3 regions of the Anaerospora sp. genome follow, and region 3 is predicted to be linked to each of the others. Evidence: riboswitches for the same ligand, from Rfam matches in the RefSeq annotation. Region 3 holds a riboswitch; each other region holds the start of a gene.
The links. A riboswitch is a leader RNA that binds a small molecule or an ion and turns the genes downstream of it on or off. The one in region 3 is predicted to bind lysine.

Region 1 (4,870 bases), on a different contig from region 3:
GCAAGGAAATCAAAGTCTGGTGCTTGAGAGCCTAGGAACGCTGCAATATAAATCGGGTTGTCAATTGCAAGGGGCTGGCCAGAAAGACCGGCAAGAGCAATCCCTACTACACCATGTGTTAATGCATCCATCCATTCACTTCCCTACATGCTTGTTTCCAAGAAGTTTACATAACATTATAGCATGAAAGAATGGTAGAACGTCTACGGTAAGTTATGGATGCTAGCACCCTATTTTTATCGTTTTTACGCTAATAAGGTACAAGGTTAAGGGGATGATTAGTGAGGAATAATAGGGTTATAGGAGGTGAGACTTTGGATAAAAAACAGTATAGCATCGAAGTAGAGGAGGAAAAGCAGCTGATTCGGCAAAGTGCCGATCATGTTGGAGGCATTACGGAAGCCTCTGGAGGGGTTGATCCTGACATTGATGAAAACTTAATGCGATTATCCGGAGGACCCTGATAAAAAGATAAATCCCCATCCCGTTGGTAATGGGATGGGGATTTATCTTTTATTGCTGGCGTGACTTGCTCTGTAAGTCAGAAGAATCTTTTTTATTTAAAAACAGCAGATAGAATAGATAAATTGCGAAAACTACCGGGACTCCGGTATAAAGGACAATTTGCTGGGACTCATCAAAGTAAAGACTGGCAATAATTCCGGCATTAAGGAGAAAGGCCAATATTGGTACTAGAGGGTATAAGGGAGTCCGAACTGCCAAGTTTTTTAATTGGCCACCCAACTGTACATATTTACGGCGGAAATTCAACTGGCACCAGGCAATAATCATCCAAATCAGACACCCTGTCAGACCTGTACTTGACATGAGCCATATGTAGACAGTATCAGCTGCATACGTTTCAGTCAGAAGGGATAGACAGGCTAGCAATAAGGTAATTAGTACGCCGCCATACGGAACACCGTTCTTATTGAGGTTGCCCAGCCAGGAGGGTGCATGACCATCTTTAGACATGGACCACAGCAGGCGGGAGCAAGCATAGAGTGCCGAGTTGCCGGCAGATAAAGCAGAGGTTAACACAACAAAGCTCATAACATCTTTGGCAAAAGGAATTCCCAGACGTCCGAAGACATGGGCAAAGGGACTCTCCAGTACTCCGGCTTCTTCCATCGGGATGGTAGCTGCTAGAATAATAATAGCTAATACATAAAATATAATAATTCGTAGTCCGATACCGCGAATAACTTTAGGCACGTGTTTTTCAGGATTTTGACACTCACCTGCGGCAATTCCGACAAGCTCTGCCCCTTGGAAGGAGTAGACTACAGCAATCATAGTTAAAAATACGGCACTAAACCCATTGGGAAATAAGCCGCTGCCCGTATTGTAGTTTGAGAAACCGACAGCTCCTTCATTACCGGAGAAGCCAAAAATCAGGCCGGCACCGGCAATAATAAAGCCAACGATAGCAGCAACCTTAATGCTGGCAAACCAAAACTCTGTTTCACCATAGGCTTTTACGGAAATGAGATTTAGCAGGGCCAAAGCTACAGCAAAGACTGCACACCATATCCAAACAGGAACCTGAGCAAACCAGTGATGCATAATAATTCCGGCTGCTGTGAAATCTGCAGCAATACAAATTGCCCAGTTTATCCAATATAACCAGCCGGTAGTAAAACCTGCGCCAGGGGAAATAAACCGGGACGCATAGCTTTGGAATGAACCAGAAACAGGCATTGCTACCGTTAGCTCCATTAAGCAAAGCAATACCAGGTACATAACAAGGCCGCCGGCAAGATAAGCGAGGATGGCGCCAAAAGGCCCTGCCTGATGGATTGTTTGGCCTGAACCCATAAATAGTCCGGTGCCAATGGTCCCCCCAATAGAAATCATCATTAAATGGCGGGGGAGCATATCACGTTTTAGCCCTTGCTTCTCCGGGCAGAGTTGTTCTAGATCAACACTTGCTTTTGACATGATTTAACCTCCTATTTATTTGCGTAAAAAAGCAGCGTGAACAATCTCACGCTGCTTAAGATAGATATCTTAGCGCTAATGAGATAGTCCTCCACCTAAAAACATTTTAGGTGACAGTCTTGCACTTATTCAGTACAAGCCCAGCAGCAAGTGATTGCCTCAACCCGCGCTTCGGCGAATATCCCTTTCCCTACAATTCATCGCATTGGCAAAGCTTATCGTAGATAATCATGAGTATTCGCGCCTCTATCTGGCACACTATTTATTTCTAAATATGATTATAGTATACTCTTTGTGGACACGTCAATGATTTGTCTTTTTACGATGGGGAAAATACCATAGAATGAAACGAGAATAGTATTGACTGATATGAGCGAGTGTAATATGATGGTAATAATTCAATATCTAAAGGGGAGTAGCTATTAGGTATAGTCAACACCACTGCTAACGCATGGCTGTACCGTTGGAATATCCAACAGCGAGACCTTTAGTATGGCCATATACATACTAAGGTCTTATTTTCGTGGAGAGAAAAGGCCTTACGACGTTTGTAAGGCCTTTTTATTGTTTTGCTATAAAAATATGGTGAAAGGGGTTATTTCGATGGAACTATTGGCAGCGTTAGGCAGTATTACATTCATCAATCTAATACTAAGCGGCGATAATGCGGTCATCATAGCTCTGGCTAGTAGAAACTTACCCCCCGAACAGCGCAAAAAGGCTGTCTTATGGGGAAGTGCGGGAGCAGTGGTATTGCGGATTGTTTTAACTATGATCGCAGCTCTCTTGCTACAAATTCCTTATGTACAATTTGCCGGTGGTTTAGCTTTATTATGGATTGCTGTAAGCTTACTAGGTGATGACAAACAACATGATGTAGCTTGTAAAGAAGCAGCAAGCTTTTCCGAAGCAATAAAAGTAATTTTATTTGCCGATCTTATTATGAGTCTTGATAATGTCCTGGCTATCGCCGGAGTTGCTAACGGCAATATGCTGTTACTTATCGCCGGGCTGGCAATGAGTGTTCCGCTAGTTATTTTTGGCAGTCAGATGTTGATGTCTCTTATGGATCGGTATCCAATTATAATTTATATTGGAGCGGCTATTTTAGGCTGGACAGCAGCCAAAATGATGGTAGCAGATGCTGCTATGGGGCCGATTCTTGAACCCTATGCGCTATTGCTTGAACTTGCATTGACGGCATCTGTGGTTGGCGTAGGCCATTGGCTGAAAGTCCGAGCGCAAAGTGTTCCCGCAAACACAGAAGGTGCTCCTGCTTTTCGGGATGGTGAAAAATAAGTAAAACAACCGGTTCGCTTAAGCGAGCCGGTTGTTTTACTTATATGCACTATGTGTCAGAGATATTGACAGGGAATATCCTGACTGCTACCATAAAATTGTGTATACTGCTTTCAGACAAAATAAATTGTAAGGATGCGTTTTGATGAACGAAATTACCAGTATTGATATAGGACGGGCTGCACTCCGCATGGCGCTTAGTGAAACTCGGCAAGATGAACAAGATACCCGGCAGGGATTGCAAAAGCGAAATATACTGTCGGTGGCTGTTGACTTTGGCGGAGAGTTTGTTCCCTCTGTAAAGAAAATCATTGAAAGGGCTGTCGTAGCTGCACAGCGTCAGGGTGTTGTAGCTGCCAATCACGTAGGTGAGGGGGCGGTTGCCGGTGCTACAAGGGCAGCTCTCGAACAAATTGCCTCAAGAGCTATCGGCCTGAATGTGGGCGGAAAAATCGGCATTGCCCGTTATGAGGAACATTTGTGTGTGGCTATTTATTTTGGTGTTGGAGTCCTGAATCTTAACGAAGTGGCGGTAGGCTTAGCACATCGATCTTTGCCATCCGATCAACCATAGAAGAGCCGGCCTAGGGCCGGCTCTTCTTTATATATGGATATTTTCTTCAGGTAAGTATTGGCAATAAACGGAAATTGGATTATAATAGCTAATGATAATTAGTATCAATAGACCGATCGGCAAGGGTGGTTTTTTATGAATATACAAGCTTTTACTGTTGATGATTTACACGAAATTGTAGATGCTCTGTCTACGGCAGTAGATGCTAAAGATCCCTATACACACGGACACTCGGAGCGGGTAGCGCACTTAGCAATAGCTATAGCCAGAACAATGGGAATGACACGTGAGCAGCAATCCATTTTGCACATTGGCGCTCATCTGCATGATGTGGGGAAAATTGGTGTTCCTGACGCAGTTCTTTGTAAACCCGGCAGACTGACAGATGAAGAATATGCTGCCATCAAGATGCACTCGATGATTGGCTATAATATTGTTCGCAAAGTTCGTATTCTGCATCCTGTTGCTACAATTGTTCGTTCTCATCATGAACGAATGGATGGCAGAGGATACCCCGACGGACTGCAAGGTGAAGAAATTCCCATGGAAGCCCGGATCGTTGCAGTCGCAGATTCATATGATGCTATGACCAGCCAGCGTCTATACAAGGTTTGTGTTTCCCCGGCGGAAGCAGTAAATGAAGTTAAACGATGTGCAGGAACGCAGTTTGATGCCGATGTAGTCGAGGCATTCAACCAACTGTTTGCAAGCGGAGCATTGACAATCGAACAATCTGCATGAGCTATTTGCTTTTTTGGGGCAAATGGCTTTTTTTTCTGCCGACCCAGAAAAATAATGCCATCCCCACAATAACTACCGACAGACTGGTTAACTGAGCTGATTTCAGTCCCCACAGCAGCGTATTATAATCGCCCCGCAGGTATTCAAGAAAGAATCGGGCTGTCGAGTATAACACGGCATAAAGGATAAATACCTGTCCTTTAGCGTGATTTGTTGTGCGGAATAAGAGTAAGAGGACAAAAATGATAATGTCGATTTGACCTTCCCAAATTTCTGCCGGCCACAGAGGCTGGCTGCCGTAAGTCTGATAGGCTA
Region 2 (4,870 bases), on a different contig from region 3:
ACCGATAGCGATACAAATCAGCCAATTGATTGCAATCAAGGCAAAATTGTTTTAGCTACAGTATCAGGCATTCAACATGGAAAAAGAGGACAACCTGGCGAGAAAATAGGTGTTTTTATTGAAGAAAGCCAATTACTAGGTGATATTAAGAAAAATACCCCTTTTGGAATTTATGGCAACTTAAACACTCCAGTTGAAAACAATTTATATCCTGAAGCTTTGCCAGTTGCATCAATGAGCCAAGTGCAAACAGGAGCGGCGGAAATACTTACCGTCGTAGATGGCCAAACAATTGAAAAATTTTCGATTGAAATACAAAAAATCAATTATCAAGAGGCTCCAGAAGGAAAAGGATTAGTTATCAAAGTTACTGATCCCCGATTGCTTGATAAAACAGGCGGAATAGTGCAGGGAATGAGCGGTAGTCCTATTATTCAAAATGGACGTGTGATTGGTGCCGTAACGCATGTATTTGTTCATGATCCAACGCGCGGTTATGGCGTTTTTATTGATTGGATGCTGATGGAAAGCGGGCTTATTCCACCCAAAAATAAACAGACTGCTTATAAACTATTTAGTTATAAAGACGATTTTTATTTACAGGCTTCTTGATAGAGTAGATAATAAGAGAGATCATTATCCACTAATACAAAAGTGGAATAATGATCTTTTTTGATTATAAATTACTAAAAAACAAGCATTCTGGAAGTTAATTATATAAATGGAAGAAATTTGGATTTTTTTCCAATAAAGGAAGGAATTGACGTAACTTTGTCGAATTTATAAAAATGTAAAACGATGCAGGGAGGATGTTCAAGTGCTCAAAGAACGAATCAAAGTGGCGTTTGCGGATGATAATAAAGAGTTTTCCGAAATCATGAATGAGTATCTCAGCCAGCAGCCTGATATTGAAGTAGTAGGTGTTGCCTACAATGGCGAGCAAATCATATCGATCATTGATGAAAAAAAGCCGGATGTCGTTATTCTTGATATTATTATGCCACATCTTGATGGCATTGGTGTATTAGAGCGAATTAATACTACCGGTGGTAAGCGCCCTAAAATTATTATGCTGACCGCTTTCGGTCAAGAAACAATCACACAGCGTGTTGTTGAATTAGGTGCAGATTATTATGTGTTGAAGCCGTTTAATATGGAAGTACTGGTTAGCCGTATCAGGCAGCTTGCCGGTATGATTACTACTCAGCGCCCGCAGGTAACTGCGCAAGCAATCAAAGCAAAATCTGTTGACGTTGAAGTAACCAATATTATTCGGGAAATTGGTATTCCTGCTCATATTAAAGGTTATCAATATTTGCGGGATGCCATCATGATGATTATATCTGAAATTGAACTGCTTGGTGCCGTTACTAAAGTTTTATATCCTATGATTGCCGAAAAATACTCTACTACTCCCAGCCGTGTGGAAAGAGCAATTCGTCATGCGATTGAAGTTGCCTGGAACAGAGGGAATATCGATATGATTAATCGTTTGTTCGGCTACACGGTAAAACTGGAAAAAGGCAAACCGACAAATTCAGAGTTTATGGCAATGATCGCCGATAGACTGCGTATGGAAATGCGCGCTTAATATTTGATAGTTAAGGCTGCCTGAATGATAGGCAGCCTTAATTTATGAAGAGATTTCGTCGTTACGGCTTGATGAAATAAGGCGTTACGAAGGTGTATTTTACAGATAAGCTGTAAAATACAGATAAAAAGTTCAAAACTTTGTTGACTTCCATGTAACCATTATTATACAATGAACGTAAAATAAATAGACCTCATCCTGTACAGGGTTAAGGTAGAGGTGCGGTCAACAGGAGTACTTTCAGGAAGAGTGGTGTCGATGAACTGGAAGAAAAGGGTTGACTGCCGAAGTGTGAAATGATGCCGGTCTTTCACGCTGGTTTTACATCGAATAGGTGTTAAAACTGTCACTGAAGGTTGTTCTTCGGTGGAGCGCTATCTCACTAGGATAAAGGGAAATATCATATTTTCCATGTTATCCTTTATTTCTGCCTATATAAGGTAGTCGGTGAGATTAGCTCTACCGACTGCCTTATTTTAATTTTCGGAGGTGGCGTTTGTGATTCGGGTATTGGTTTGTGGTGCTTATGGAAAAATGGGTAGAGAAGTATTAAAAGCAGTACATACAGATGATCAGTTGCAAATTGTAGGAGCGGTTGATGTAAAATCTGATTTTAGTGATGTTGGTGATTTGATTGGTGTTGGCAAACTTGGCGTAATGATTGGCAATGATTTGCAAACAATAATCAATGAAACAAAACCACAAGTCATGGTTGATTTTACAAGGCCAGAGTCAGTAATGAATAATATCCGGGTTGCCTTGAATAGTGGGGTATGTCCTGTAGTCGGTACTACAGGTTTATCAGAAGAAAACCTGACTGAAGTTCGCGAATTATGCACGACGACTGGTGTTAATGCGCTTGTTTCACCAAATTTCTCTGTTGGAGCTATTCTAATGATGAAATTGGCACAGGATGCAGCTAAGTATTTTCCTCATATTGAAATAATTGAACTTCACCATGATCAGAAGCTTGATGCGCCATCGGGGACCGCTTTGCGCACCGCTGAACTAATTGCCCAAAAACGGGGAATTTTAGAGCAGGGACATCCTGATGAAGTAGAAAAGCTACAAGGAGCCAGAGGAGCAAATTACGCAGGAATACATATTCACAGCGTTCGCCTTCCGGGATATGTAGCTCATCAAGAGGTTATATTTGGTGGTCTAGGACAAACGCTTGTTGTACGTCATGATTCCATCTCCCGTGAATCCTTTATGCCCGGCGTTGTACTAGCATGTAAAAAAGTGCTTTCAATAAGTGGTCTGGTTTGCGGCTTAGAACAAATAATGGATTAAATGCTGAATGGAGTGGTAGTATGAAAAAGTATAATGTGGCAATTTTAGGAGCTACTGGAGCAGTTGGACAGGAATTTTTAAAGCTAATTGAAGAAAGAAATTTTCCCTTTGCCAATTTGAAATTACTGGCTTCAGCACGTTCAGCTGGTAAAACAATAGACTTTATGGGTCAGACATATGTGGTGGAAGAAGCAAAACCTGAATCCTTTGAAAATGTGCAAATTGCATTATTTGCTGGTGGAGCAGCAAGCAAAGCGCTTGCGCCGGAAGCGGTCAAACGCGGAGCGGTTGTTATTGATAATTCAAGTGCATTTAGAATGGACCCCAATGTGCCTCTGGTAGTACCTGAAGTTAATCCTCTGGCTATTCATGAGCATCAGGGCATCATCGCCAATCCTAATTGCTCAACTATTATTATGGCGATGGCTTTAAAACCAATTTATGATAAAGTAAAAATAAAGAGGATCATCGTCTCTACTTATCAGGCGGTGTCAGGAGCCGGCAAGGAAGCGATAGATGAGCTTGATGAGCAGGTGAAAGCCACAATCGACAAACGTCCGGTTGTAGCTAACATTCTGCCCAGTGCCAGCCTGCCTAAGCATTATCAAATCGCATTTAATCTTTTGCCGCAAATTGACGTTTTTCTAGAAAATGGTTATACAAAAGAAGAAATGAAAATGGTGCATGAAACACACAAGATTCTTGGTGACTCGACTATCGGCATATCGGCAACGACAGTACGTGTTCCTGTTTACCGGAGTCATTCAGAGTCAATCAATCTAGAGCTGGAAGGACCTTTGACTGTAGAGGAAGCTAAGGCTCTAATGGATGCTTTCCCAGGAGTGATTGTTGAAGACAACCCGGATGAGATGATATACCCGATGCCATTATATACATCAGACCGAAATGAGGTTTTCGTCGGTCGCATTCGCAAAGATACTTCTGTACCTCACGGCCTCAACATGTGGGTTGTCGGTGATCAAATTAGAAAGGGCGCAGCGTTAAACGCCTTACAAATTGCCGAATATATGATTGAGCAAAACTTAATTTGAGGTGCAGAGAATGCGTATTATCGTACAAAAATTTGGGGGGACATCAGTCGCCTCACCGGAAGTTCGACAAATGGTTTTGTCAAAGATTGAAAATGCACGCCAACAAGGCTATCGTCCTGTAGTTGTAGTATCAGCTATGGGACGTAAAGGGGATACGTACGCAACGGATACCTTAATTGGCGTAGCCAAAAACACGTATCAACACATTGCAGCTAGAGAACTTGATCAAATTATGTATTGTGGAGAAATCATATCGGCTGTTGTTATGGCAGGCACCATGCAGGCTGCGGGAATTGATGCAGTCATGCTGACTGGCGGGCAGGCCGGTATGATTACTGATAATAATTTCAATAATGGCCGTATTTTAAAGGTTGATCCTTCACGGATGCTTAATCTTTTAAAAATAGGTAAAACTCCTGTTGTGTGCGGTTTTCAAGGTATGACCGTAGACGGGGAACTAACGACACTGGGACGCGGTGGCAGTGATACAACCGCTGCAGCGCTGGGAGCGGCTCTTAATGCGGAATTGGTTGAAATCTACACAGACGTTGATGGCATTATGACAGCAGACCCAAGAATTGTTAAAAATGCCAAAATATTAGACCAAATCAGTTATGGTGAAGTATGCCAGCTTGCCCATCAAGGGGCTAAGGTAATTCATCCGAGGGCAGTTGAAATTGCTATGCAAAAGAACATTCCTCTAGTGGTAAAATCTACGTTTTCCGATGCTCCAGGAACGTTGATCACAAATGTAATTCAAAAAGAAACCGGTGAAACAGCTGTTTCTGACAAGGTAGCAACTGGAGTAACGTATTTGCCTGGTGTTATGCAAATCAAAGTTATTTTGGATGCGGCAACTACTCACAATGAAAGCTTTAAGGTTTTTCGTGCAATGGCTGAAAGTGGGATTAGTGTTGATTTAATTAATGTTCAT
Region 3 (4,870 bases):
CGGCACTACCTTCATCGACATTCTGCCTGCACTTGAAGGCTTAGAGGCAGTTGGCGACGTTAAAACCGGTATTCAAATCGTTAAACGCGCTATTGAAGAACCAGTACGTCAAATTGCCAACAATGCCGGCCTGGAAGGCTCCGTTGTTGTAGCAAACGTGAAAAAGACTGGCAAAGGTATCGGCTTCAATGCTCTTTCCGAAGAGTATGTTGATATGATTGCTGCTGGTATTGTAGATCCTGCCAAAGTAACTCGCTCTGCCCTGCAAAATGCAGCAAGCATTGCAGCGATGGTTCTTACTACCGAAACTCTTGTTGCTGACAAACCGGAAAAAGACGGCGGCGCAGCAGCAGGAATGGGCGGTATGGGTGGAATGGGCGGCATGGGTGGCATGGGCGGCATGATGTAATCACGCCTCTCTAGCTTGTGGCATATAAGGGTCTATTGTGCGATAAATCCTTAAGGAACACAGCCTGACCAATTTCATCAATAAAAAAACTAATTCAACTTGGATGAGTGACCAGGTTAAGTTAGCTGAGGCTTCTCATGAGTTCGCATGAACTTGTGGGGAGCCTCTTTTTATGCCGCCTATTGGGCGGTCAAAGATTTTCTAACTTGCTAATTCTCTGTTCAAAATTAGTAAGCAGCTCGCTCAAAGCATTTTCTGTTCTTTCATTTCTGAATCGTTCTTTTCTTTCGCAGCGTTGAGCTAATAATTCTGCGCCAAATCCAATGATATGTCCCAAAATAGTAACTGCAATAGCTAAAAGTATTAATCCATCCACATCATCACATTTCATAATTGTAACTCCCATAAATTTTATACAGTTTATGATTTAGTCAATATTTTGGTTCAAATGAAAAAAGATATTGCAGATGAGAATTTGTTCTGATATTGCCTTTGCTTAGTTTTGTCCTATAATAAAGGAGGGAGGTAGATAACATGCAAGACTATACTGCGAAAGCCCTGCTGCCGGCCTGCAGCTTAAATGAAATGATATTGCGTCAATTATGGGTTTGCTTCGGACAAGCGGGCACTTTTACCTGGTGTGCCGAAATTGGTACAGGTGGAGACCGCCTTGGTAAGGACAATGACCGCCCGTCTCAAACCATACAAGATTGGCAGCAAATGATTACCTTGCTGGAGCAGCTGGCATATATTGATTATATAGTGCTTACTGTAGAAGTACCGGACTCTGGCACCATTGCTATTGTCTTTTGCAATTACCCCCCTGCAGGCGGCTCTTATGTAATAACTGGTAAACTTGAGAAATGGGTGCACGAGAAGGCAGAAGCGATTCAACATGTATTTACCGCCCGGCAGGATGAACAGACAACTCGCATATATAGCAAATGGGTTTTTGGTGCAATTCAAACGCTTCTGCCACTTAGCATTGCGTTTATTGTAGTGATTGCAGCGGCTGTTCTGCTAATCCCGGCAGAGTTTAGGCGCAGCGATTTTATCTGGTGGATAACAGCCGGTACGGTTGTGCTTACGCTGCGGCTCGCTTACAGTATCTCAGATCAGCTGATCCTGTATATAGTAAAAAAATTCCCCTACGTACGCTGGCAATAGGAAAACGCATAATGGGCCATCTTCAAGCATAGATTGGTAGTGTATGTTGGGAGGTGGAGCGGAATTATGATTCTTGATTTGCGCCGGCTGTTTAGCCATCGGCACATTTTTTTCAGTATCATCGGTCTTTTTGCCATCAGTGCGGTTTATGTCCAGGTTTCGGATCAAATTAATACCAATGGCCCTATCGCAATTGCAGCTACCAGGACGGAGCAAAAGGTAGTGGCATTGACTTTTGATCATTCGTGGGGCAATAAATTTACGCCATCCATTTTGGATACCCTAAAGAAAAATGATACGAAAGTTACTTTTTTTATCATGGGACCCTGGGCAAAAAAGTTCCCGGAAGTTGCTCAGCGCATGGTAGCCGACGGGCATGAAATAGCCAGCCATGGCTATCGCCATGAGAACTATGGCGATAGAACGCCGGAATGGGTAAAAGAGGACCTTCAGAAAGCACATGCCCAGATTAAAGAAGTGACAGGCGTAGACGCAACCTTGATGCGCCCGCCAAATGGACACTATAATCAAAAGTCGTTGCAGGCCACTCAGGAAGTTGGCTATAAAACGATTATCTGGAATGTAGACTCTTTGGACTGGAAAAATCCCGGCAGGGACGTCATCGTTGACCGGATTATGAAGCGACTCAAGCCAGGGGCGATTATTCTCATGCATGCATCTGACACACCGGTTCAAACGGCAGAGGCATTGCCAATCCTGATGGAGAAAATAAAAGCTGAAGGCTATCAGATCGTTACGGTCGGTGAGCTCTTGGATAAGTACAGTGAGAAAGGCATACAACGCCACTAATTAAGAAAGTTTCGGTACTAGTAATTTGACCGGGTTAGGTTTGAGGTTAGGTTGGGGAAAAAGATACTCAAGATAAACCAAAATTTAATGCGGTTAATGTACTAAAGGTTGACACTTGTTGCTGTCAGGCGCTATACTAGTATAAAATAAATATTGTTAGGTAGAGGTGCGGTTATTAATAGTAAGTATCTTGAGCTGGCCAGCGAAGACAGATACTGAAAGGAAGGGCCGCCGAAGTGAATGGCAGCAGGCCTGCTCCCGTTTGCTGGTTCTGGGCTGAATCAAGCACAGGACTGTCATCCGATTTACGGATGGAGCGCTATCTTGCACGGCTAAGTTAATTGAGTTATAAACTAGCGGTTTGCGAAGATAGTATTTACGCGAACCGCTTTTTATTATTTTAAGCGGTTTGCTACAATATTGAGGAGGAATAGAATTGGCTGATAAAAAAATTCCCGTTTCCAAGCAGAAACTTGAAGAAATTATTCGCAGTTATCCAACCCCCTTTCATCTTTATGATGAAAAAGCAATCCGCGATAATGCCCGTAACTTGTTGGCAGCTTTCGCTTGGGCTCCCGGTTTCAAAGAATATTTTGCTGTAAAGGCTGCGCCTAATCCCTATCTGATGCAAATTCTTAAAGAAGAAGGCATCGGTGCTGACTGCAGCTCAATGGCGGAATTAATTCTCGCTGAAAAAGTAGGCGTCACCGGTACTGATATTATATTCTCATCGAATGATACTCCCTATGATGAATATGTGAAAGCAAAAGAACTGGGCGCGATTATCAATTTAGATGATATTACCCATATTGCTTATCTGGAAAAACATGCCGGTTTGCCGGAAATGATTTCCTTCCGCTATAACCCCGGTCCGCTTCTCAAGAGCGGCAATACCATCATCGGGTTTCCTGAAGAAGCGAAATATGGCTTGACACGGGAGCAGATTTTTGAAGCATATCGTATCTGCAAAGCTAAAGGGGTTAAACGCTTTGGCTTGCATACGATGGTTATTTCAAATGAACTCAATCCTGACTCCTTTGTGGAAACAGCCAATATGATGTTTGATTTGGCAGTCGATATTCACCGCGAATTAGGTATACGCGTGGAGTTTATTGACCTTGGCGGCGGTATTGGCATCCCGTACCGGCCAGAACAGGAAGCTGTTGACCTGCAGTATGTTGGCAAGCAGGTCCACAAGGCCTACGAGGCTAAGATCGTTGCAAACGGTCTTCATCCGCTCCAACTGGCGCTCGAATGCGGCCGTATGGTTACCGGACCTTATGGTTATCTGGTATCAACTGTGCTGCACAAGAAAAACATCCATAAGAACTATGTCGGACTTGATGCCTGCATGGTTAATCTGATGCGGCCTGCTTTGTATGGCTCGTATCATCATATTACCGTACTCGGCAAAGAAACATGGCCTTTGGACCATGTCTACGACGTAACGGGATCGCTGTGTGAGAATAATGATAAATTTGCAATTGACCGTGCCTTGCCACAAGTGGATATCGGTGATTTAGTCGTTATTCATGATGCCGGAGCACATGGTCATGCTATGGGCTTTAACTATAATGGCAAACTGCGTTCCGCTGAATTGCTGCTGCGACCTGATGGATCGGTCCGGATGATTCGTCGCGCAGAAACACTGGAAGATTTGTTTGCTACTTTGGATTTTGATGCTCTAGAAGAGAAGCAGCTGGCAGCAGCAACCAAAACACAAGAATAGCAGGTAATGAAGCTGTTTAGAGAGACAGTCACAATCAAGTGACTGTCTCTTATTTTTATTGTAAAAATATATAAATTTTTACAGTCGGTTCTTATATTTTGCTATAATAGTTTTATGTCGTTTTAGCTAAAGGAGAGATATTGTGTTTGAACTGAATCATGCTCGTATTGATAAATTGGCCATACATAAAGTCGGCAATAAGTTAAAAGGGGAAGGCATGACAATTACTCCTGCTCTTTACCCGCTGACAGATGGTAACTTAGAAGAAATACTGCTTAAATACTTTTTGTCATCTTTTAAGAGTGAACAGTTGTACTCTTTTCACCATGAGACGGATATTCACCTGAATGAAGTGTATATGTGTGTCAGCAGGGCTTTTATTAACAAACAGAATTTTTATGACCAATCAGTTAATGTATTAAAATGCCTGTATGAGAATTCCACTAATCCCAAAGTTAAGCAAGGGGAATTTTATATGGTTTATTTGGCTGACTGTATTTTAGACGGACAGGCAGTTGATGCTATTGGTATTTTTAAAACAGAGAATAAAGATACTTATCTGCGGATTAGTGAGCATCGTCTGGATATTACCATTGCCTGTGAGGATGGTATTAATGTCCGGAAAATGGATAAAGGCTGTCTTATTTTTAACAGTCAGTCACTTGGCGGCTACCGGGTGGCAATTATCGATAAAGGCAATAAAAGCGATACTGAAGCGCAATACTGGACAGAAGAATTCTTGCAGGTCGTTCCTG

Region 1: it holds a riboswitch for lysine, as region 3 does, so the genes downstream of both, RTR76_RS03165 (amino acid permease) here and RTR76_RS03935 (diaminopimelate decarboxylase) in region 3, are expected to answer to the same signal.
Region 2: it holds a riboswitch for lysine, as region 3 does, so the genes downstream of both, dapB (4-hydroxy-tetrahydrodipicolinate reductase) here and RTR76_RS03935 (diaminopimelate decarboxylase) in region 3, are expected to answer to the same signal.

The regions. Positions count from the first base shown of each region.
Region 1 is NZ_DALZUO010000002.1:230,208-235,077, forward strand. Features, by position in the region: gene RTR76_RS03155 (metal-dependent hydrolase) at 1-131, opposite strand, end outside; gene RTR76_RS03160 (hypothetical protein) at 315-464, shown strand; gene RTR76_RS03165 (amino acid permease) at 514-1,941, opposite strand; lysine riboswitch at 2,018-2,198, opposite strand; gene RTR76_RS03170 (TerC family protein) at 2,545-3,240, shown strand; gene RTR76_RS03175 (HutP family protein) at 3,386-3,814, shown strand; gene RTR76_RS03180 (HD-GYP domain-containing protein) at 3,950-4,555, shown strand; gene lgt (prolipoprotein diacylglyceryl transferase) at 4,557-4,870, opposite strand, start outside.
Region 2 is NZ_DALZUO010000012.1:31,051-35,920, forward strand. Features, by position in the region: gene spoIVB (SpoIVB peptidase) at 1-612, shown strand, start outside; gene spo0A (sporulation transcription factor Spo0A) at 818-1,591, shown strand; lysine riboswitch at 1,798-1,976, shown strand; gene dapB (4-hydroxy-tetrahydrodipicolinate reductase) at 2,090-2,884, shown strand; gene RTR76_RS11405 (aspartate-semialdehyde dehydrogenase) at 2,905-3,936, shown strand; gene dapG (aspartate kinase) at 3,947-4,870, shown strand, end outside.
Region 3 is NZ_DALZUO010000003.1:68,439-73,308, forward strand. Features, by position in the region: gene groL (chaperonin GroEL) at 1-409, shown strand, start outside; gene RTR76_RS03920 (hypothetical protein) at 600-800, opposite strand; gene RTR76_RS03925 (hypothetical protein) at 944-1,576, shown strand; gene pdaB (polysaccharide deacetylase family sporulation protein PdaB) at 1,643-2,386, shown strand; lysine riboswitch at 2,540-2,716, shown strand; gene RTR76_RS03935 (diaminopimelate decarboxylase) at 2,823-4,115, shown strand; gene RTR76_RS03940 (nucleoid-associated protein) at 4,258-4,870, shown strand, end outside.